4 regions of the Streptomyces sp. NPDC058308 genome follow, and region 3 is predicted to be linked to each of the others. Evidence: riboswitches for the same ligand, from Rfam matches in the RefSeq annotation. Region 3 holds a riboswitch; each other region holds the start of a gene.
The links. Region 3 has a riboswitch for cyclic di-AMP ahead of ACFVYL_RS20060 (transglycosylase family protein). Riboswitches for the same ligand answer to the same signal wherever they lie in the genome.
Positions count from the first base shown of each region.

Region 1: linked by a shared signal. The riboswitch ahead of ACFVYL_RS36340 (M23 family metallopeptidase) and the one ahead of ACFVYL_RS20060 (transglycosylase family protein) in region 3 are both predicted to bind cyclic di-AMP.
Region 2: linked by a shared signal. The riboswitch ahead of ACFVYL_RS25135 (transglycosylase SLT domain-containing protein) and the one ahead of ACFVYL_RS20060 (transglycosylase family protein) in region 3 are both predicted to bind cyclic di-AMP.
Region 4: linked by a shared signal. The riboswitch ahead of ACFVYL_RS28070 (C40 family peptidase) and the one ahead of ACFVYL_RS20060 (transglycosylase family protein) in region 3 are both predicted to bind cyclic di-AMP.

Region 1 covers NZ_JBHVZA010000049.1:17,792-23,391, reverse strand. The annotation lists gene trmB (tRNA (guanosine(46)-N7)-methyltransferase TrmB) at 1-26, shown strand, start outside; gene ACFVYL_RS36350 (PrsW family intramembrane metalloprotease) at 70-1,419, shown strand; gene ACFVYL_RS36345 (aldo/keto reductase) at 1,423-2,367, opposite strand; gene ACFVYL_RS36340 (M23 family metallopeptidase) at 2,531-3,604, opposite strand; cyclic di-AMP (ydaO/yuaA leader) riboswitch at 3,616-3,778, opposite strand; gene ACFVYL_RS36335 (PP2C family protein-serine/threonine phosphatase) at 4,010-5,152, opposite strand; tRNA gene ACFVYL_RS36330 (tRNA-Met) at 5,318-5,391, opposite strand; gene ACFVYL_RS36325 (alginate lyase family protein) at 5,439-5,600, opposite strand, start outside.
Region 2 covers NZ_JBHVZA010000019.1:135,904-141,503, reverse strand. The annotation lists gene ACFVYL_RS25150 (helix-turn-helix domain-containing protein) at 1-17, opposite strand, end outside; gene ACFVYL_RS25145 (RNA polymerase sigma factor) at 463-1,035, opposite strand; gene ACFVYL_RS25140 (hypothetical protein) at 1,414-1,797, opposite strand; cyclic di-AMP (ydaO/yuaA leader) riboswitch at 2,464-2,626, shown strand; gene ACFVYL_RS25135 (transglycosylase SLT domain-containing protein) at 2,631-3,395, shown strand; gene ACFVYL_RS25130 (alpha/beta fold hydrolase) at 3,464-4,240, opposite strand; gene ACFVYL_RS25125 (helix-turn-helix domain-containing protein) at 4,353-5,261, shown strand; gene ACFVYL_RS25120 (TetR/AcrR family transcriptional regulator) at 5,345-5,600, opposite strand, start outside.
Region 3 covers NZ_JBHVZA010000014.1:20,065-25,664, reverse strand. The annotation lists gene ACFVYL_RS20075 (sel1 repeat family protein) at 1-527, shown strand, start outside; gene ACFVYL_RS20070 (cytochrome P450) at 566-1,903, shown strand; gene ACFVYL_RS20065 (transglycosylase family protein) at 2,043-3,134, shown strand; cyclic di-AMP (ydaO/yuaA leader) riboswitch at 3,329-3,531, shown strand; gene ACFVYL_RS20060 (transglycosylase family protein) at 3,535-4,257, shown strand; gene eno (phosphopyruvate hydratase) at 4,611-5,600, shown strand, end outside.
Region 4 covers NZ_JBHVZA010000023.1:139,475-145,074, forward strand. The annotation lists gene bioB (biotin synthase BioB) at 1-296, opposite strand, end outside; gene ACFVYL_RS28050 (8-amino-7-oxononanoate synthase) at 417-1,634, shown strand; gene ACFVYL_RS28055 (DUF397 domain-containing protein) at 1,669-1,812, opposite strand; gene ACFVYL_RS28060 (helix-turn-helix domain-containing protein) at 1,903-2,766, opposite strand; gene ACFVYL_RS28065 (ATP-binding protein) at 3,039-3,491, shown strand; gene ACFVYL_RS28070 (C40 family peptidase) at 3,551-4,024, opposite strand; cyclic di-AMP (ydaO/yuaA leader) riboswitch at 4,028-4,204, opposite strand; gene ACFVYL_RS28075 (hypothetical protein) at 4,562-4,870, opposite strand; gene ACFVYL_RS28080 (ATP-dependent Clp protease proteolytic subunit) at 4,878-5,513, opposite strand.

The sequences.
Region 1 (5,600 bases), on a different contig from region 3:
GCCGAGTTGCCCCTCCCCAGGGCTGAGGCACCGTCGCGGCCCGTCCCGTCCCTCGTTAGGGTCAACGGCGTGGCCACCAGTTCTCCGTATCCCATACCCCCCGAGGCGCCCGCCCCGGGGGCACTGCGCCGCGTGCGCTGGTGGCAGCGGCGCGCGATACGCGTGGCCGCGCTCGTCACGCTGCTCGCCCTCTCGGGCCTGGTGATCCTCGCCCTGGTCAGGGAGCAGACCGGCACCGAGGGCTTCCTGGTCGGGCTCGGCCTCGCGATCGTGCCCGTGCCGCTGCTCGTCGCCGCGTTCCGCTGGCTGGACCGGGTGCAGCCGGGACCGTGGCGGAACCTCCTCTTCTCCTTCTCCTGGGGCGCCTGCGCGGCCGCCCTCATCGCGATCGTCGCGAACAGCTTCGCGATCCGCTGGATAGCCACCGCCACCGCCGACCCCACCAGCGCGGACAACCTCGGCGCGACCGTGATCGCCCCGATCGTCGAGGAGAGCGCGAAGGCGGCGGCCGTCCTGCTCGTCTTCCTCTTCCGCAGACGCGACTTCACGGGAATCGTCGACGGCGTCGTCATAGCGGGGGTGACCGCGACGGGGTTCGCGTTCACCGAGAACATCCTCTATCTGGGCAACGCCTTCGTCACCGACCAGCTCAGCCGCGAGAGCGGCCTCGCCTCGGTGACGGCGGCGACCTTCTTCGTGCGCGTGGTCATGTCACCGTTCGCGCATCCGCTCTTCACCGTCCTGACCGGCATCGGCTTCGGCCTCGCCGCGTTCGCCGCCGACCGCCAGCGGCTGCGGCGGCTGCTGCTTCCGCTCGCCGGACTGCTGCTCGCGATGGGCATGCACGCGCTGTGGAACGGCTCGGCGGTCTTCGGCCAGTTCGGCTTCTTCACCGTGTACGCGGTGTTCATGCTCCCGGTGTTCGGCCTGCTCACCTGGCTGGCCGTCTGGACCCGGCAGCGCGAGCTGCGCACGATCCGCGCGGAGCTGCCCGCGTACGCGGCGGCCGGCTGGCTGACGCCGCCCGAGCCGTACGCGCTGGGCTCGATGCGCGCCCGCTCGCTGGCCCGCGACTACGCCTCGTACACCTGGGGCAAGGCGGCTGCCCGCACGGTCGCGGAGTACCAGACGTACGCGACGTCCCTCGCGCTCCTGCGCCACCGGGGCCGCCGCGGCCGGGCCGGGGCCGACTTCGTCGTACGCGAGCGGGAGCTACTCGAAAGGCTGTGGGAGCGCCGCGAACCGGCCCGCCCCGCCCTCGCGTACGCGGCGCGGGCGACGGCACCGGTCCTGCTCCCCGTGCCGTACGCGGGGTACGGGCACCCCCCGTACGGGTACCCGCAGCCCCGCCCCGCGTACCCGCAGCCCTATCCCGCGTACGGCTACCCGACGACGTACGACAACCCCTACCGCTCTTAGGCCCTACGCGGAAGCCTCCGTCAGGCGCGCGAGCTCCGCCTGCGTCAGTTCCAGGTCCGCCACCGCGAGCAGCGCGGGCAGCTGCCCGACCGTGCGCGCGGAGGCGATCGGCGCCGCGACGGTGGGCTGCGCCGCCAGCCAGGCGAGCGCCACGGTCGCGACCTCGGCGCCGCGGTCGGCGGCGATCTCGTCGAGCGCGGCGAGGACACGGTCGCCGCGCTCGCTGCCCACGTACGACTCGACCCGTCCGCTGCGCGCGCTCTCCACCCGCGCACCGGGGCGGTACTTGCCGGTCAGGAAGCCGGACGCGAGCGCGTAGTAGGGGACGGCCGCGAGGCCGGAGCGCGAGGCGAGCTCCTGGAGCGGGCCCTCGTAGGTGTCGCGGGAGACGAGGTTGTAGTGCGGCTGCAGCGCGACGTAGCGCGCGAGGCCCTCGCGGTCGGAGAAGTCGAGGGACTCCTGGAGCCGCTCGGGCGTGATGTTGGAGGCGGCGATGGCGCGCACCTTGCCGTCCCGCACCAGCTCGTCGAGCGTGCCGATGATCTCCTCGACGGGGACCGAGGGGTCGTCGTAGTGCGTGTAATAGAGGTCGATGTAGTCGGTGCCGAGACGGCGCAGGGACTGCTCGGCGGCGCCCTTGATGGTGGCCGGGGAGAGGCCCTTGTACGCGGGGTGCGCGCCGGCCTTCGTGGCGATGACGACATCGGAGCGGTTGCCGCGCTCGGCGAGCCACTCGCCGATGAGGGTCTCGGACTCGCCGCCCTCGTTGCCCTCCACCCAGGCCGAGTACGCGTCGGCGGTGTCGATGAAGTTGCCGCCCGCGGCGGTGTAGGCGTCGAGGACGGCGAAGGACGCGGCGCGGTCGGCGGTCCAGCCGAAGACGTTGCCGCCCAGGGAGAGCGGGAAGACCTCGAGGTCGGAAGAGCCGAGCTGGCGAAGAGAAGTCATACGTTCCGCAACGTCCGCGGTGGAAGCGGAATTCCGTCTCGCCGGGACGGGACCGGCGGCCCTGGCGTCGGGGGGGGGTGGGCGCCAGGGCCGCCGGAGTCGAGGGGGCCCTCAGGGGTGGTTCAGGGGGGCAGGAGGGTTCAGGGGGTGGTTGCGGGGGTGCTCAGGGGTTGAGGCCCTTGCCCTGCAGCCAGCCGAGCGGGTCGATGCCGGTGCCGTCGGGCGTGTGGACCTCCATGTGGAGGTGCGGCCCGGTGACGTTGCCGGTCGCGCCGACGCGGCCGATGACCTCGCCCGTGGTGACCTTCTGCCCCGCGCTGACATTGAGCGAGGACTGGTGGCAGTACCAGACCTCCGTGCCGTCCTCCAGTTCGAGCACGGTGCGGTAGCCGTACGCGCCCGCCCAGCCGGCCTCCTTGACGGTGCCGGTGTGCACGGCCTTGAGGGGGGTACCCGTGGGTGCGGCGAAGTCCAGACCGGTGTGGTGGCCGGAGGACCACATGGCACCGGCGTCGCCGAAGTGCGAGGTGAGGGTGTACGAGGAGGTGGGGATGGCGTAGCTCTTGGCGAGCTTGGCCAGGCGCTCGGCCTCTGCCTTGGCCTTGCGGGCCTCCGCCTCCTTCTTCTTCTTGGCGGCGGCCTCGGCCTTCGCGTCCCGCTGGGCCGCCTGCTGCTGGGTGGCGGCCTCTTCGGCGGCCTTCTTGACGGCCGCGTCCTCGGCCGCGGTCCGTACGACGGTGTCCGCCTGGTCCTGCTGGTTCTCGGCCTGCTGCATGATGCGGGCGCGCAGCGCCTCGCCCGCGTCGGTGGTGCCCTGCTCGGCGTCGGCGGTGCTGACGCCGGCCGCGGTGAGGGGGGCCGCCGCGGCGGCGGACACCGTGGAGTCCGCCGCGTCGTCAGATATCAGCGAGCCCACGCCGGGCAGCGACTTGGCCTCCGGCAGCGAGTCCGCGACGGTGTCCATGCCCGGCAGGTCGGGCATCGAGAGGGAGACCGGCGGCTTGCCGTCCTGCGCGGTGGCGATGCCGCCCGCGCCGACGGCGGCGATGACGCCCACGCCGAGGACGGTGGAGCTGCGGGCGAGCCCGCCGCCCTTCTTGTGCACACGGTGCCTGCCACGGACGGGACGGACGGAATCCTCGGTGGGGTTCCACTCCTCGAAGGAGTCGTCGTACGTACCGAAGTCATCGTCATTCGGTATGTACACGGCTTGGGGGGCAGGCCGGTTGGACGCCACTGGGGCGCACTCCTTTCCTTCCTTCTCGCCTACCGGGTTAGCTGACGGGTTCGGAGCAGGAAGGTCTCCTACGGACACCTGGCGCCGGTACACGGATGCACGGTGCTCAGCTGCCTGATTCACCCCAAGTTGGTGGTTCCCCGGCTCCCTTTCGGGATTAGGCGTGTGCGCGCGGAGCCGCCTCTAGTGACGGCTGGGACGACCGCGCTGCGTTATCGAACGTTAATAGACAGCGGGTCCGTATTCCAAGCTGTTCCGGTTGATCGTTAACGCCGACCGGGTGTACGTACCGGGACACGGAGGTTCGGAACGGGGCGAGTTGACGCCCTCTCACGCCCCCGCGGCACGCACCGGAGCTTCACATTCCCTTGACAGTACGTCAGTTGTCATGCGGAGGGATGCCCTTCAGTCACGGGCCGTGATGTCCGGATCCCCGGCGACGGGCCGCCGCACCGCGAGCAGCGCCATGTCGTCGGTCATCCGCCCCCCGGTGTGCCGCCGCACCTCCTCCGCCAGCGCGGCGAGCAGCGCGCGCGGGCCGCCGCGGCCCGGGAAGATGCGCCCGCCGAGCCGGGTCGCGGGATCGTAGAACTCCCCCGCAGGATCGCGCGCCTCCGACAGGCCGTCCGTGTAGAAGAGCAGCATCGCGCCGGGCGGGAACTCCGACTCGTCCGCCCGGTCCGGCCAGACCCCCAGCTCGCCCATGCCGAGCGGCAGCGCGGGCTCGCTCGCCGACAGGACGCACAGCCGGCCGTCCCCGCGCAGCAGCAGCGGCGACGGGTGCCCCCGGTTGATCAGCCGTACGGCGCCGCCGGCGTGGTGGATCTCGGCGAGTACGGCGGTGGTGAACCCCTCGAACTGGTCGAGCCCGTCGCGCCGGGTGCCCTCGCGCGCGAGCGCCCGCTCCAGGCGCTGCGCCACCGCCTCAAGCGTCGTCTCCTGCTCGGCGGCCTCCCGGAAGGCGCCGATGACGACGGCGACCGCGGCGACCGCGCCCATACCCTTGCCCCGGACGTCGCCGACGATGAGCCGCACGCCGTGCGGGGTGTCCTGCACCGCGTAGAGGTCGCCCCCGATGAACGCGTCGGCCTGCGCGGCCTCGTACCGCGCCGCGATGTCGAGCCCGCCGATCCGCGGATCGGGTTCGGGCAGCACGGCGCGCTGGGTGGTCTCGGCGATGGAGCGGGCGTTGGCGAGCCGGTCGTTGCCCCGGCGCACGACGCGGTTGATGACGATCGCGAGGGCCGCGACGGTGACCACGGTGAGCACCTCGGTGACGGCCTCGACATGGCCGCTGACCGGGTTGCCGAAGTGCAGGAAGAGGACGGCGGCCGTGGCGGCGGCGCCGGTCAGGACGGTGCTGAGCTGCGAGTAGAAGGGGGCGGCGATCAGCGGGGCGGCCGTGTAGAGGGGGGCCGCGGTGAATTCCGGCGGGGTCGTCACGTCGTACACGACGCCGACGATCAGGAGCAGGAGGGGCAGGGACCGGACGAAGGTCCGCTCGTGCGCGGTGGCACCCCTGTCCCCGGATCCCGCTCGCTGCCCCACCGCTTGTCTCCCGCCGACTCCGCGCCCATCACGCGCTCCACTCAGGGTTCCCCCGACGGGGAGCGGGTGCGACCTGGTGCGGTCCGACCGGGTTACGGGAAGGGCGTACGGGAAAACACCTAGGGCCCGGAACCAATTGCTTGGTTCCGGGCCCTAGGCCTTGAGTAGCGGGGACAGGATTTGAACCTGCGACCTCTGGGTTATGAGCCCAGCGAGCTACCGAGCTGCTCCACCCCGCGCCGTTGAATGCAACTCTACGCCATTGGGAGGGGTGCGTCGAACCACTTCAGGCGTTGCCCGCGTGCGTGAGCGTCTCCCAGGCCACGAAGAGGCCGTCCGTCCCCTCCGGCCGCCCGCGCTCCGTGTACCTCTCGGTCTCCGGCATCTCCAGGTGCAGCCGCCCCCGCAGGTGGTTCAGGCCGACCTCCGTGTCGGGGCCCATGTCGCG
Region 2 (5,600 bases), on a different contig from region 3:
CCGCTGAACAACAGCACGGCGACAACCTCCCGGCGACGCCGCCCGCCGGGCCTCCGTACACCTTCTGACCCTGGCGAATACCTCGACCGGTCCCCCGCACGGACCTCTGACCGATCGTGCGGGTGCTCGTACGACCGGTCATGTGCACGGTCATACGGCCGGTCATCCGCCGAAAGCCTCGCCGCCCGCCGTCCTTCGGCGGGCGACTTTGCCGCCTCCGCCGGCCCACCGGCAACGCTCCCCGCCCCGCCGCCGTGTGTCGCGAGTGCGGAAGCCGCCCCGCCCGACGGCATGCCAGGGCCGGGACGGCCGGAATCGGGCCCCGCAGCCTGCCCCAAGCGCGCTCGGATCCCCTCCAGGCCCGCTTCGCTGTCAAAGGTCTCTTCGAGTGCCTGACCCACCGCGTCTTCGGTGGCCTCAAGGGCCCTGGTCAGGATCTCGTCGCCGGTCACATCCGGTTCGTCATGCATCGCTCGCCTCCCCGCTCACGACAGCCAGCCGACTGCGGGCCTGGTGAATCAGGTTGCGTACTGTGCTGTTGGTGACTCCCATGTCCTGAGCCGCCTCGTCGGTCGAACATCCCGCGATGTGTACGAGGACCAGAGCCTGACGCTGACGTTCCGAGAGATCTCCGATGGCGTCCAAGACGTTACGGAACTTCTCTCTCACCGTCACTTGGTCCTCGACCGGCATCACGCCACCGTCCCGGTCCATCTCCTCCCCCAGCAGCACCGTCTCGGCCCCACGTCGATATACCGACATCGCGTGCCGGACCGCGGTTTTGACGAGCCAGCCCTGCCAGTTCCTGATCTCCTCGGCTCCCGGCTTGCGCAGGTATTCCCCAGCTTGCACGAAAGCATGCTGGCAACCTTCCCAGCCGTCGTGGCTGTTCCCGGCCGCGGCCACCGTCGCTTTCCGGAGCACCACCTTGCCGTACTGCCGGAAAAGGGTCTCGACCCGCGCTGCGCACGCGTCACTCCATCCGTCGGGCTCCCCGTCCGCATCAGGCGGCCGCTCATCGGTATCGCTCGTCACTGGCGCCCGCCCCTCCAGCCCCTGGGACGGTGATCTCCCACTCACTCATCGCCCTTCCCTGAGCATCCCGCGCTCTGAAGCGGACCTGCGTCCCGCCGGGTGAAAGCCGCAGCACGGCGACAACCGCAGCCCATCGGGCCCGCTCCCGCACTCGGTACGCGAGCGCGGCCACCATGGTGCCCAGGACGGGCAGGCCCGTGCAGGCCAACAGCCACACATTGTCACCCACGGCGTTCGTCTCATCCATGTCGACGACAACTCCTTCTGCCCGATAGAGAGTTGAGGAGCCCAAAACGTCTAGGCGCCCGAGCCGACATCTATTCCGTACCCGCTCACCCGCCCGGAACGCGAGTCCGAGTGGCGCTCCATCGCTACGGTTCAGCCAGAACCGGCCAGAACCGGCCCGGCGCCGAAACCACCGATGACGGCGAACCGTTCCAGGTCGACGACGGCGATCCGGCGACCGGGAGTGGACAGAACCGGCGGCACGGAGGCGTCGTGGGGGCGCACCAGACTCACCGTGTGCGACAACAAGCCGGTGACAAAAGCCCGTTCGCCGTCCCGGCTGAGGGAGAACAGGTGGGTCTGCACCCCATGGGTAGGCACCACTCTGGTCGGCGCCTCGTCGGCGGTCGGAGCGTCAAATCCGAGCAGTACCGCCTTTTCCAGGCTCAGGGCGTACAGCCGGTCGCGGCTATCGATCCCCATGCCATGGATACGGTTGAAGGGCCGCGTGTTGAACTCGTGCGGATAGTCGGGCAATGGGACCCTCTGCCGACGCTGCACCGAGACACATCGCAAAAACTGACGGCGTGACCGCTTTTCTCGACCATCACTAATTCGTCGGCCCGTTGGTCGACCTGTTCCTCGGCGCGATCCGCCTGGGAGGCAGCTGACACCGGCACGGTCAATCCGCTCGCCAACACCCCTGCCCCCGCCGCTTTCATCACCGGACGACGTGTCGTCACATGGCCCGCCTCGATTCCTCGGCAACCCGCTGGACGCGGCTCGGCTCAACTGGTGACATGTCTATCTTGTGGTGAAAAGCGCCCTATGCGCCACGTGCAATTTGCCCCGTGATGCACACCTCTGCACCCTTGGAGGCGTATATAAAGCATTGCCTGCATTGCGGAGCCCTCGACCGGAATGGCGCACCCGCGCTATGCCATCGAGTCGCCTTTCGATCCGCGCCCCATTCGGTGAAATGAGTCACACCGCTCGTCCTGGCCCGGAGTGAGGACCTGAAGCGCATTCGCGTTCCACCCAAAGCGAGTTGGGTCTAGTCGATCAAAGAAAGCAAGGGCCTCCCGATTGCCCCTGGCCGACCCCGCACATTCCCCCGCCAAATGTGGACCTTGTTCCGTTCTGACTTTCTCGTCTAACGTCACGCCCAATCCCGGATGGAACGCCGAATCCTGCCGCTGTCCGGAAACCTACTCACCCACTCACTTACGCACGGCAGGAGCGGGGAACCCAGGTATGCCGCCAGTCCGGATTCCGGAACGGCTCGGGGTGAAGTCGCCATATCAGCGCGACCGGACATCTCCCGTCCGAACCCGACAGCTCACCTCGCAGGCGACGGAGAGGAATTCGTCATGCCTGCAAAGGGAAAGCACCGCCGCCCCAAGTCCAACTCGCTCAGCCGGGGCATCGCCGCCGCAGGCGCGGGCGGGACGGTGCTCGTCCTCCCGGTGCTCGGCGCGACCACCGCCACCGCGGCGCAGGCCGACGCGGCCGCCAAGCCCGCCGCGGCCCCGACGACCTACGTCGTCGCGGCCGGTGACTCCCTGTCCAAGATCGCACAGGAGCACTCCCTGAGCGGTGGCTGGAAGAAGCTGTACCAGGACAACCGCGGCGTCCTCGGCGGAGACCCGCAGCTCATCCACCCCGGGCTCAAGCTCACCCTCAGCAGTGCGGGCACAGCCGAGCCCGCGCAGAAGTCGACCGCGTCCAACGCGTCCGCCGAGCGGGCGGACCGCTCCGAGCGCCAGGACGACCTCGCCGCCGAGCCCGCCGCTCCCCCGGCGCAGAAGTCCTACACCAACGACCTGGACGGCTGGATCAACGAGTCGCTCGACATCCTGGCCCAGCAGGGCATCCCCGGCTCGTACGAGGGCATCCACCGCAACATCATGCGCGAGTCCTCCGGCAATCCCCTGGCCATCAACAACTGGGACTCCAACGCCGTGGCCGGGACCCCCTCCAAGGGGCTCCTGCAGGTCATCGGCCCCACCTTCGCGGCCTACCACGTGCCCGGCACGTCGATGGACAGCTTCGACCCGGTCGCCAACATCACCGCCGCCTGCAACTACGCGGCCGACCGGTACGGCTCGATCGACAACGTGGACGGCCCGTACTGACCTCGCCCTTCATGCGGCAAAGCGGCAGGGGGCGGGCAGGGCGTACGGAGGATGTGCCGACGCCCTGGTCAGACAACTGCCGCGAACGTCGTGATCGCCTCGACGAGGTCGGCCGGAGCTTCCAGCGGGATCAGGTGCCCCGTCTTCGGAATCACCGTGAAGTCGGCCCCGGAGAGATAGGGAACCAGGTTGGCGAGGAGCACGTCGACGGGCTCGACGCGGTCCTGCTCTCCGGCGATGACCAGGGCGGGGACGCTGATCATGCGGGTGTGCTCGGTGATGTCCTCCGCGATGCCGCGCAGCGGCCACTCTGTGCGGGCGGTGTCGGCGCCCGCACGCGAATCGGTCGCGACCTGCGCCTTGATCGATGCGGGCAGCTCGGTCGCGGTGAGGATGCCGTCCCGTGCGACGGCGACGGATTCGTCGGAATCGTAGGCGTGGGAGAGGCCTTCCCGGTACTCGGGAGTGATCTGCTCTGCGGGCTTCGCCGGACCGGGGCCGACGAGGACGATCCCGCGGAGGCCGGCGGGCCGGGCCGCTGCGATCAGCTGCGCGACCTTGCCGCCCATGGAGTGTCCGACCAGCACGTACTCGGTGATGCCCGCGTCGGCGATCACCGCGAGCGTGTCGTCCGCGAGCCGGCGGAGCGTGTAGGGGCCGGGCAGGCCGCTTGAGCGGCTCCACCCACGGAAGTCGACTGTGAGGACGTCGCGGCCCGGGAGGCGGTCGACGACGAGGTCCCAGGTGCGGGCGGAGCCACCCCAGTAGTGCAGGAACACCAGGGTCGGTCCGGCCCCCGGCCGGTGGTCGTAAGCGGGCAGCAGCGGTTGCTGTGTCGTGTTCATTCGCGATGCCTCGATCAGTGCTCTGCGGCGGATCTCCCTTGTCTCCATTGGATATCCGCGGCTCTCCAGAGGCATCGGCACGATTGGTCGCCCGATGGTGGAAACTGGACACATGGCCGCGATCCGACAGATGACCTACCAGCCCGTCGGGCACGGTGCCGCCGCTGTCGAGACGATGACGTTCGCCCGCCTTCGCGAGCTGAACGACGGCGGCACGCAACGTGCCGACTTCCACGTCCTGGCCGTCGTCGACGCCGGACACGGCTCCGTCACAATGGACTTTCGCCAACTCCCCCTCAGGGAGCGGTCCGTGGTGTGGATCATTCCCGGCGCGGTGCACCGATGGGACGACATCGCCGAGGTGGCCGGGCACATCGTGCTGTTCATCCCGACTGCGCCGGTCACCCACGCCACCCGAGAGCTCGTCGCGTCCCCTGACCTGGTCGCGCAGTGGAGCATCGACGAGGCCGACTGGCCGTTCGTCGACGCCGCGCGGAACCACCTGCTCCTCGAAGCGTCCGCCCGGCCCCGAGACGTGCCGACGGAGTTGCCCGAGATCCTGCTCTCCGCACTCATCGCCCGGATCCGGCCGCCGCACGGCGAAGCGCGGTCGGCGAATGACGAACGGCCGGTGGGTGAAGAACGGCCGGTGCGTGCAGAACGGTCGGCGAGTCCGGTGTTCCGGCTGTTCCGGTCCAGTGTCGAAGCGCACTTCCGGGAACATCATGACGCCGGCTACTACGCCCGGGCCCTGGGATACACGCCCCGCACCCTCTCCAGAGCAGTGCAGCAGGCCACCGGCCTCACCGCGAAGGCCTACATCGTCGATCGCATCATCCTGGAAGCCAAACGCCTCCTCGCACACGACCGCCTCACCGCAGCCCGCTGCGCCGCCACACTCGGCTTCCCCGATGCCTCCAACTTTTCGGTGTTCTTCCGAAAGGCGGCAGGCGTACGCCCGGGTGCATGGCAGGAAGCGGAGATGACGCGGCGTCCGACTCGCTCAGCGCAGGTTCACTAAGGGCTGTCCGGCATCTGCTGACGAGCCCCGAGCAGGCTGGGGCGTCAGAGGCGTGCGCTGCCGACATGTTGGGGCTGGGCGCGTCATCCGTGGCTGGATGCTCTTTGTAGCAGGTGGTCGATGTGCCGTTGGAGGATGGCCAGCGCCATCTCCGGAGAGTGGTGGCCTGCCAGGACGTGGACCGTGAGGCCATCAGCCACAGCGAGGAGGGTGTGGGCCTCGCGGGTGGGGTCGAGGTGCTGTGGAATTTCCTGGGTGTCCTGGCCGTAGCGGATGAGCCACGCGATGAGGTCATGGAGCTTGGCATAGGTGTCGTGCAGGACGGCTGCCAGTTTTTCG
Region 3 (5,600 bases):
CGGACGCGGCCCGCTCGGACCCGGCGGTGCCGGACCGCGTGTGGACCCGCGCGTACGAGGAGCTGGAGCCGCACGACCCGGCCGAGCTGGAGGGCCTGGTGGCCGCCTTCCGCGCGGCCCTGACGCCCCGCGCCGAGGGCGGGGACGCCCACGTCATGACGTGGCTCGGCCTGCTGGCCCAGGACGAGGGGGAGACGGAGACCGCCGAGCACTGGTTCCGCGAGGCCGCGGCCCGCGGGAACACCCGCGCCGCCGGCCGCCTCGGCCACCTCCTCGCCACCCGCGTCGCGTACCCGGAAGCGGTCCCTCACCTGACGGCCGCCGCCGACGCGGGCGAGGCCGGGGCGGCCGCCCTGCTCGGCCAGGTCCACCAGCACCTCGCCGTCCACTACTTCCGCATCGCCGCGGCCGACGGCGACGCCTCGGCCACCCGGCGGCTGGGGGGCCTGCTCCGCCCGACCGGCAAGGAACCCGGACAGGACCCGATCCGGGACGCCGGCCCGGACGCCGGCATGGACCCCGGCTAGGTCCGTGCGGCGCCCACCCTGGGGATACCGTCGACCGCATGCACGACCAGCCGCCCACGCCCTGCCCCGCAGGAACCACGTCCGCAGGAGCCACGCCCGCCCCCGGGACGCCCCCGCCCCCGCAGCCCGAACTCTTCACCTGGGAGTTCGCCACCGACCCCTACCCGGCGTACGCCTGGCTGCGCGAGAACTCCCCGGTGCACCGCACCACGCTGCCCAGCGGCGTGGAGGCCTGGCTCGTCACCCGGTACGCGGACGCGCGGCAGGCCCTCGCGGACCAGCGGCTCAGCAAGAACCCGGCCCACCACGACGAGCCCGCCCACGCCAAGGGCAAGACCGGCATCCCCGGCGAGCGCAAGGCCGAGCTGATGACGCATCTGCTCAACATCGACCCGCCGGACCACACCCGCCTGCGCCGGCTCGTCGCGAAGGCGTTCACGCCGCGCCGGGTGGCCGAATTCGCGCCGCGCGTGCAGGAGCTGACGGACTCCCTCATCGACGCGCTTCTCGACAAGCACGGCGTGGCGGAGGGCGAGGCCGACCTCATCCACGAGTTCGCCTTCCCCCTCCCCATCTACGCCATCTGCGACCTGCTCGGCGTCCCCCGCGAGGACCAGGACGACTTCCGGGACTGGGCGGGCATGATGATCCGCCACGGGGGCGGGCCCAGGGGCGGTGTGGCCCGGTCGGTGAAGAAGATGCGCGGCTATCTCGCCGAGCTCATCCACAGGAAGCGCCTCGACCCGGGCGAGGACCTCATCTCCGGGCTCATCAAGGCCTCCGACCACGGCGAGCACCTCACCGAGAACGAGGCGGCGGCCATGGCCTTCATCCTGCTCTTCGCAGGCTTCGAGACCACCGTCAATCTCATCGGCAACGGCCTGTACGCGCTGCTCACCCACCCCGAACAGCGCGAGCGGCTGCAGCGGGCGCTGGCCGATGGCGACACCGGGCTCCTGGCGACCGGCGTCGAGGAACTCCTGCGCTTCGACGGGCCCGTCGAGCTCGCCACCTGGCGGTTCGCGACGGAGGCGGTCCGCGTCGGCGGGCAGGACATCGCCGCGGGCGACCCCGTCCTCGTCGTGCTCGCCGCCGCCGACCGCGATCCGGCCCGCTTCGACCGGCCCGACACCCTGGACCTTTCCCGCCGCGACAACCAGCACCTCGGATACGGGCACGGAATCCACTACTGCCTCGGTGCTCCGCTCGCCCGGCTGGAGGGGCAGACCGCCCTCTCGACGCTGCTCAGACGCCTCCCCGACCTGGAACTCGCGTCGGATCCGGCCGATTTGCGGTGGCGTGGCGGGCTGATCATGCGGGGACTGCGGACGCTGCCGGTGAAGTTCACAAACGCACAGCCACCGGCCGGGGGCTGACGGGCCGTCACGACTGTGATGTTCACGTGATCTCCGCTGCATCGACTTGTGACAAGCGTTCGACTGCGGCTACGTTCACGACGACTTGGGCGCCCCCGGGCGCCCCAGCCGTCGCTGCAGTCTCCTGAAAGGCAACCGCATGCTCTCCGGTCAAGGTCGTCACCGACGCCCCCGCCAGGCCCCGGCTCTCATCGTCGCGGCAGGCGTCACCGGATCAGCCATCGCCATCCCACTGCTCGCCGCCACCAGCGCGAGCGCCGCCTCCACCGACACGTGGGACAAGCTCGCCCAGTGCGAGAGCGGCGGCGCGTGGAGCGCGAACCCCGGCAACGGTTATTACGGAGGGCTCCAGCTCTCCCAGGACACCTGGGAGAGCCACGGCGGCCTCGACTACGCGCCCAGCGCCGACCAGGCCTCCAAGTCCCAGCAGATCTCCGTCGCCGAGAAGGTCCTCGGCGACCGGGGCACCGCCGCCTGGCCGAGCTGCGCGCCGATCGCCGGGCTCACCGACGGCGGCGCCGCGGCCGACGTGGACCCGGGCGCGCCCGTCACCGGGGAGCCGTCCGACCCGTCCGCCCCGTCCGACCCGTCGGGCTCGACCGGCGACGACGAACCCGAGGGCTCCAAGGACTCCAAGGGCTCCAAGGACTCCGGCAGCGCCGATGACTCCGGCGACTCCAAGGGCGCGGAGAAGGGCGAGCCGTCCGCCGACCCGTCCAACTCGGCCGATCCGTCCGCCGATCCCTCCGACGACCCGTCCGCGGACCCGGAGAAGCCCTCCGGCGACCCGGGCGACGCGCGAGACAAGAATCACGACGAGTCGGGTGAAAAGGGCGACAAGGGTCACAAGGGCGGGGCGGGTGACGCCGACGGCGCGTCCGGCTCCGGCAAGTCCGGGGAGAAGGACGGCACTTCGCCCGACGCCGAGGACGCGACCGCACCCTCCGAGGGATCGGGCTCCTCCGCGGGGCGCCACCGAGGCGACCGCGCGGACGAGGACGAGAGTGCGGGAGGGCGTCCCGGACGGCACGCCTCGCGCGGCGAGGAGCGCACCGGCGCGGTCGCCGACGGGACGTACACGGTGCGCTCCGGGGACAGTCTCTCGGTCATCGCGGACGACCTCGACGTCGAGGGCGGCTGGCACGAGCTCTACACCGAGAACAAGAAGACCGTCGGCGACGACCCGGACCTCATCCTCCCCGGTCAGAGCCTCGATCTGGGCGAAAAGTAACGGTAGTTGACGAAGAGTCGGGCGGGGCCTTCACGCCGTATGTCCGCTTTGGCGCGAGTGAGACATGAGTCTCAGAAGCCCTGATCGTCTTTGAAATTGTGTGGAAGACGTGATTACCGTCGTCACCGCTCGCCACTGGTGGGCCCCGCCGGTCGGTACGCCGAATCCTGCCAACGGCCGGACGGGAACAGTCGTCGCTTCGAGCGCCGTAGGCAGGAGCGGGGGACCCAAGGTTTGTGCCGGGTCCGTCCGTTGAGGGGACGCACAGCGAGAAGGCTGTGCGCCGCGAGACGGACGGGAACGGCTAGGGGTGAAGCCGCGCTCTGAGGAGCGCGGCCGGGCAACCACATCGGCCCGAACCCGACAGCTCACCTCGCAGGCGTCGGTGAGGGGATCACTCATGCTGTTTTCCAGCAAGGGCAAGCACCGTCGTCCGTCCAAGGCCACCCGGGTCGCCACGCTCGCCGGCGTCACCGGTGTCGCGGTCGCCGCCCCGCTGATGGCCGCCGGTTCGGCCTCCGCCGCCACCGACCAGGAGTGGGACGCCGTCGCCCAGTGCGAGGCGGGCGGCAACTGGTCGATCAACACCGGCAACGGCTACCAGGGCGGTCTGCAGTTCTCGCCGTCCACCTGGGCCGCGTACGGCGGCACGAAGTACGCGCCCTCCGCCGACAAGGCGTCCAAGGCCCAGCAGATCGAGATCGGCGAGAAGGTCCTCGCGGGTCAGGGCAAGGGTGCCTGGCCGAGCTGTGGCGTCGGCCTCTCGGGCGCCTCGAACCACAGCGGCGGCGGCTCGCAGCAGCAGGCCCCGCAGCAGGCCCCGCAGCAGCAGGAGTCCAAGCCGCAGCAGACGCAGCCGCAGGCCGCTCCGAAGCAGCAGCAGGCCGCTCCGAAGCCGCAGCCCGCGCCGCAGACCGAGAGCAAGAAGACCGTCGAGACCCCGACCGGCAAGACGGTCAAGAAGGGCGACGGCGAGTACAAGGTCAAGACGGGCGACACCCTGTCCAAGATCGCCGAGGCGAAGCACGTCAAGGGCGGCTGGCACAAGGTCTACAAGCTCAACGGCGACATCATCGACAACGCCGACATGATCTACCCGGGCCAGCAGCTGCACCTCAGCTAAAGCCCCGGCTCCACCCGGCCGTGCCTCGGCGGACGCACGGCCGCCCCCGTCCCCACGGGCTCCCCGCCCCGGTGCGCGTATCCCCCGTACGCACCGGGGCGGGGCCATGTCCGCCCCCGTGTCCGCCGCCGGAATGCCGCGGTCCTGGCCTGCCCGGCCGCCCGGCTTGTTCGCTACGAGCGAGTAGAAACGCGGCCCATCGTCCTGTTTCCGGGGGATTTGGCCGCTTCTCCGTCCCACGGGACGGGCGGTCGGCTGGCTGAAGCCCCGGAGCCGGTTAGGCTCAGGAGACGCAGGGCCGAAACGGTCTGTTCCCTCGCGTATTCGCGTCACACTCCCAGAAGGAGATGCTCGTGCCGTCCATCGACGTCGTCGTAGCCCGGGAAATCCTGGACTCCCGAGGCAACCCCACGGTCGAGGTCGAGGTCGGCCTCGACGACGGCAGCACCGGTCGTGCCGCCGTTCCGTCCGGTGCCTCCACCGGTGCCTTCGAGGCCATCGAACTCCGTGACGGTGACCCCAACCGTTACCAGGGCAAGGGTGTCGAGAAGGCCGTCCTCGCCGTCATCGAGCAGATCGGCCCGGAGCTCGTCGGCTACGACGCCACCGAGCAGCGCCTGATCGACCAGGCCATGTTCGACCTGGACGCCACCGACAACAAGGGCTCGCTCGGCGCCAACGCCATCCTCGGCGTCTCGCTCGCCGTCGCGCACGCCGCCTCCGAGGCCAGCGACCTGCCGCTGTTCCGCTACCTCGGCGGCCCGAACGCGCACCTGCTGCCCGTCCCGATGATGAACATCCTGAACGGCGGGTCGCACGCCGACTCGAACGTCGACATCCAGGAATTCATGATCGCCCCGATCGGCGCGGAGTCCTTCTCCGAGGCCCTGCGCTGGGGCACCGAGGTCTACCACACCCTCAAGAAGGTGCTGAAGGAGAAGGGCCTCTCCACCGGCCTCGGCGACGAGGGCGGCTTCGCCCCGAACCTGGACTCCAACCGGGCCGCGCTCGACCTCATCCTGGAGGCCATCAAGCAGGCCGGTTACGTCCCCGGTGAGCAGGTCGCGCTCGCCCTCGACGTCGCCGCGTCCGAGTTCTACAAGGACGGCTCCTACGAGTTCGAGGGCAAGTCCCGCTCGGCCGCCGAGATGACCGAGTACTACGCGGAGCTCGTCGCCTCGTACCCGCTGGTCTCCATCGAGGACCCGCTGTTCGAGGACGACTGGGCCGGCTGGAACACCATCACCGAGAAGCTCGGCGACAAGGTGCAGCTCGTCGGCGACGACCTGTTCGTCACCAACCCCGAGCGCCTGGCCCGCGGCATCGAGGAGAACTCGGCCAAC
Region 4 (5,600 bases), on a different contig from region 3:
GCCGCCGCGGCCTGCGAGGCCTCGTCCGGCTTCAGCCAGGTGTACTTGAGGATCTCGGCCTTGGAGCCGAGGCGCTGCGAACAGTACGAGCAGTCCTCGGGGCACAGCCCCGACTTGAGATTGACCAGATAGTTGAGCTTCACCCGTCGCCCGAACCACTGCCGCCGCACCTTCCCGGCGGCGGCCACTACGTCCAGGAGATCGTCGTCGGAGGTGGCCAGTACGGCCAGCGCCTCTTCGCGGGTCGGCAGTTCGCGCCGAAGTCCCTTTTCCACCAGCGTGTTCAGCAGGTCCATGGCGCTGATCCTTACGCACGGCAGCCTGCCGGGCCAAGGAGAGTTCGCACAACAGAAACGCTTTGAGGTGTAAGTATTGCCACACCCTGGCCGGGTGGCACGGCGGCTAAGGTCTGTGCAATGTCTACAAACAGGCACCCCGTGACGAGCGCGTCCACCGCGCCGAGCCACGCGCCGGGCGGCGCATCCGGCGCCGAGCCGGGCGCGGCGTTCGGCTGGCTCGACGAACAGGCGCGGCTGCGCGCCGACGCCGGCCTCGTGCGCATCCTGCGGCCGCGCCCCGCCGACGCGGGCGCCCTCCTCGATCTGGCGGGAAACGACTACCTCGGCCTGACCCGGCACCCGGAGGTCACCGAGGGCGCGGCCGCCGCGGCCCGGCGCTGGGGCGGCGGCGCCACCGGATCCCGGCTCGTCACGGGCTCCACGGAGCTGCACGCGGAACTGGAGCGAGAGCTCGCCGAATTCTGCGGCTTCGAGGCGGCGCTCGTCTTCTCCTCCGGCTACGCGGCGAACCTCGCCGCCGTCACCGCACTCGCCCCCGGCGATTCGCTGATCGTCTCCGACGCGGGCAACCACGCGTCCCTGATCGACGGCTGCCGCCTCGCCCGCGCGGCGACGCAGGTGGTGCCGCACGCCGATCCCGAAGCGGTACGCAAGACGCTCGGCGCCCACGACGGCCCCGCCGTCCTGGTGTCCGACTCGGTGTTCTCGGTCGACGGGGACATGGCGCCGCTGGCCGAACTGGCCGCCGCCTGCCGCGAGTCCGGGGCCGGGCTGATCATCGACGACGCCCACGGGCTCGGCGTGCTCGGCGACGGCGGCCGGGGCGCACCGTACGCCGCGGGGCTCGCGGGCGCGCCCGACACCGTGGTCACCCTCACCCTCTCCAAGTCCCTCGGCAGCCAGGGCGGCGCCGTCCTCGGCCCGGCCAGGGTCATCGAGCACCTGGTGAACGCGGCCCGCACCTTCATCTTCGACACCGGCCTCGCACCCGCCGCGGCCGGCGCCGCGCTCGCCGCCCTGCGCCTGCTGCGCCGTGAGCCCGAACGCGCGGCCCGTGCCCGTGAGGTCGCGGCCGAGCTGCACCGGCGCCTCACGGCCGAAGGCCTCTGTGCGGTACGGCCCGACGCCGCCGTCGTCTCGGTGCGCGCCCCCTCACCGGAGCAGGCCGTCCGGTGGGCGGCCGACTGCCGGGCCGATGGCCTGGCCGTGGGCTGTTTCCGTCCGCCGTCGGTGCCGGACGGCATCTCACGGCTGCGGCTGACCGCCCGCGCGGATCTCACCGACGAGCAGATCGCCGGTGCCGTACGGGTGATCAGCCGCCGCGCACCTCGATGAGCCGCTCCGGGTCCGCATGGGGCCCGGGCCGCGCTCAGCGCAGGCTGTCGACGAACGTCTCCCAGGGGCCGGGGGAGATGAGCAGGGCGGGACCTGCGATGTTCTTCGAGTCACGCACGGCCCGCAGGCCGGTCGGCTGACCCGGGTCGAGGGTGGCGGTCTCGACACAGTTGTTCATTCCGTTGCTGTAGCTGCTGCGCTGCCACCGCGCACCTTGAAGCGTTGTGCTGGAAGGTACGTACCGAGGCATTGCGGTCATGGTGCCTCCTTACGCGCCGTCGCCTAGTCCGGCGATGAATACCGTTGATTCCTCGGGTGAAAGCGCCTGTACCTGAAGGGAGTTGAAGGCCTCCGTGTACGCCTGGAGGTCTTCTTTCCGTTCGAGGTAGAGGCTACTCGTCAAATGGTCGAGAACAACCACATCCAGATCAGCAATGTCCGGAAATGAAAAGATAACGAAAGAACCGATCAGGCCTGCATGCTCACCGGCGGCGAACGGCAGTACCTGAAGCCGGACATGAGGCAGAAGTGACACCTCCCGCAAGCGCGCCAACTGCCCCGCGAGAACCTGCGCCCCGCCCACCGGCCGCCGCAGCACCGCCTCGTCCATGACCACGCTCAGCCGCACCGGCGGATCCGCGCGCAGCACGTCCTGGCGGGCCAGACGCACCTCCACGAGCGCGTCGACCTGCTTCTCCGGCAGCCCGCCGAGCGCCGCCCGGGTCACCGCACGCGCGTACTCGGGGGTCTGCAGCAGACCCGGGACCACGGTGGTTTCGAGCGTGCGCACCCAACGCGCCTGCGACTCCAGGCTGATGAAGTCCCGGTAGGTGGCGGGCAACAGGTCGCGATACGCCTTCCACCAGTGATGACGCCCCGCACCGGGATCGTCGGCCCCCGCGAACGCGATGAGCAGCTCGCTGCGCCGGGAGTCCCGCACCTCGTACGCCGCGAGCAGCCGCCGCACGTCGGAGGCCTTCACGCCGCTGCGGCCCGTCTCGATCCGGCTCACTTTCGACTGGTGCCAGCCGAGCCTGGCGGCAGCCTCACTGCTGGTGAGACCCGCCTCGTTGCGCAGGGTGCGCAGTTCGGCGCCGAGCTGGCGGCGACGCACCGCGGGGCCGTACTGCATGCCCGTCTCCTTCCGGCCGGAGCCGTCGGATCTTCCGGCGGCGAGGCGGGGCAGTAGGCGAGATTAGAGGAAGTGCGAGTCCCTCGCCCAAATACGCTCTGCCGTAGCAGAGTTCACCGCATCGAGCGACAGATATATGCACATCTCGGTGGATCGCCACGCGTGCCCGGCCAAGGAGTGGCAGTCTGGCGCGAAGCACCAGTCCGGGACGGTCCTTGAGTCATCCGCCGCGAGTCGGGGACCGGTCCCGGTGGGAAAGGGACAACGTCGCCATGGCAGATCACCAGGAAGCCTCCGTCACCCTGCCGAGCGATCCTGCCTCGGTCCCCGCCGCCCGGAAGTACGTCTTGCGTGTGCTCTCCGAATGGGGCCTGCCCGGCGACGCCGAGGTGACCGACACGATCCGGCTCATCGTCTCCGAACTCGCCACGAATGCCGTGCAGCACACCCTGGGGCAGTCGCCCACGTTCACCGTCGACATCGAACTGGACCGGGACGAGCAGCTGCGCATCGGCGTCACCGACAGCCACCCGCGCTATCCCAAACGGCTTCCCGCGGCCGTCCAGCAGGACAACGGCCGCGGCCTGGTCATCATCCGCTGGCTGACCGCCGAGTGCGGCGGCAAGCTCTCGGTCAGCCCCACCGACGAAGGAGGCAAGACCGTGTGGATCGCGCTGCCCTGGCGGGCCCCCGTCCAGCGCAGACACCGCGACGCCGCCCACTGACCCGGGTGACGGAGCGGGTCAGTCGGCGGCCGAGCGCCCGAGGGCGCCGCGTGGCGGGGTCAGCGCACCCTCCCGTACCAGACGCTCTTGGACCAGATCTTCTCCAGGCGCACCACGGTGCCCCTCTTGGGGGCGTGCCAGATGCGGTTGCCGCCCGCGTAGATCCCCACGTGGTACACGTTCCGCCCGGAGTGGAAGAACACCAGGTCGCCGCGGGTGCGCTGGGACCTGGAGACGTGCTTGGTCTTGTTGTACTGCGCGGCGGCGGTGCGGGGCAGCTTCTTGCCCGTTCGCTTGAACGAGTAGAGCGTCAGGCCCGAGCAGTCGAACCGGTGGGGTCCGACCGCCCCGTAGCCGTACGGGGAGCCCTTCTTGGACGCCGCGATCTTGAGCGCCTTGGTCCCATGGGTTGCTGCCTCGGCCTCCGACGTGAGCCCGGGGGCCACGACGGTGCCGCCTACGACGGCGAGCGTGAGGACCGATGCGGCACCGGTCCTGCTGAGCAGCGACGGAACATGATTCAGCGCGGTCATGCGCAACCCTTCGTCAGCCGCCTGTGAAAGATGACCTGTCGGGTTCGGGCAGGCGAAGATGCCCGGCCGCGTCGTGCTCTGCGGCTTCACCCCAAGGGCGTCGCCCGGACTTTCCGGACGGGCCCGTCGTACCTGGGTCCTCCACTCCTGCCGTTGCACAGATGTCGACCGGTCATCCGGGTGGCGGCAGGACTCGGCGTCCGCCCGGACCGCCCCACCGCTGTGGCAGGGGCTTGTCGTCGAAAGGGATCTTGACCCGACATGGGTCCGAAAACCGAGCCGAAACGGCTTTTTGTGAGGCTCCTCACGACTGACCTGTTCAGGTGGACACGGTCGAATTGGACCTCTCGGTGGGTGGTCTGACGACGGCTCGACCAGCAGCGGAATGTCAAATTCCAGACCTGCTGTACTCGCTGGACGCAAGTTCAGAACGTGCGGCGAAGGATGTTCGAATACGCCGTCCGTGGTAGCCCGACTGGTCCGTTTCGAAGCGGGCCGGGACGTTTCGGCGTCAGCGGGCGGCCGGTTGACGGGCGCTCAGCCGCCCGGCGGAGGCGGGAGGGCGATCCGTCCTGCACGCCGTTCACCGTCGAGGACGCGCAGGGCCCGGGCGAGCGTGGGCGCGTGCACCTCACTCTCGCCCCGCTGGTGCATGACGGCGAGTGCGTCCCGCAGGGCGGTCGCACGGCCGACCAGCGCCTGAGCGGCACGGAGGCCGCCGTAGGTGTGCTCGGCGCGGGCCGGGTTGATCCGGCCGAGGAGGTCGACGACCTCGAGATAGCGGTCGATCAACTCCGCCTCGGCGCGGGTCAGGGCGGGCAGGGGCGGAAGCTCCGGCGGCAGCATCGGCAGGTCACCTCGCGTCCCGCTCGGCGAGCGAGCTCTTGCGGTTCGCGATGATCCGGTCCACGAGCCCGTACTCCACGGCGGACCGGGCGTCGAAGATTTTGTCCCGCTCGATGTCCGCGCTGATCCGGCCCGGGGCCTGCCTCGTGTGCCGTACGAGCAGCTGCTCCAACAGCCGCCGGGTGCGCAGGATTTCGTCGGTCTGGATCGCGAGGTCGGTCGCCTGGCCGTGGATCGGTTCGGAGACCGCGGGCTGGTGGATCAGTACGCGGGCGCCCGGCAGAGCGAACCGTTTGCCGGGTGTGCCGGCGGCGAGCAGGACGGCGGCCTCCGCCGCGGCCTGCCCCAGGCAGGTCGTCTCCACGTCGCAACTGACGAACCGCATCGTGTCGTAGATGGCGGTCATCGCGCTGAACGAGCCGCCGGGGGAGTTGATGTACAGCGAGATGTCGCGGTCCGGCGCCTGGTACTCAAGGTGCATGAACTGCGCCATCACGTCGTTCGCCGAGGTGGCGTCGACGGGGGTGCCGAGAAAGATGATCCGCTCTTCCAGGAGCTTGGAGTACGGGTCCATGGTCCGCGTCCCCGAGCTGGTGCGTTCGGTGAACTCGGGCAGGACGTAGCGGGCGGACGGACGGTTCATGGCGCGCCTCTCTTCCTCCGGTCGCGGTGCGGTCCGGGCTCTGTACAAAATGTACAGGACGTACGGACGATCGGGGAGGGAGGTGAC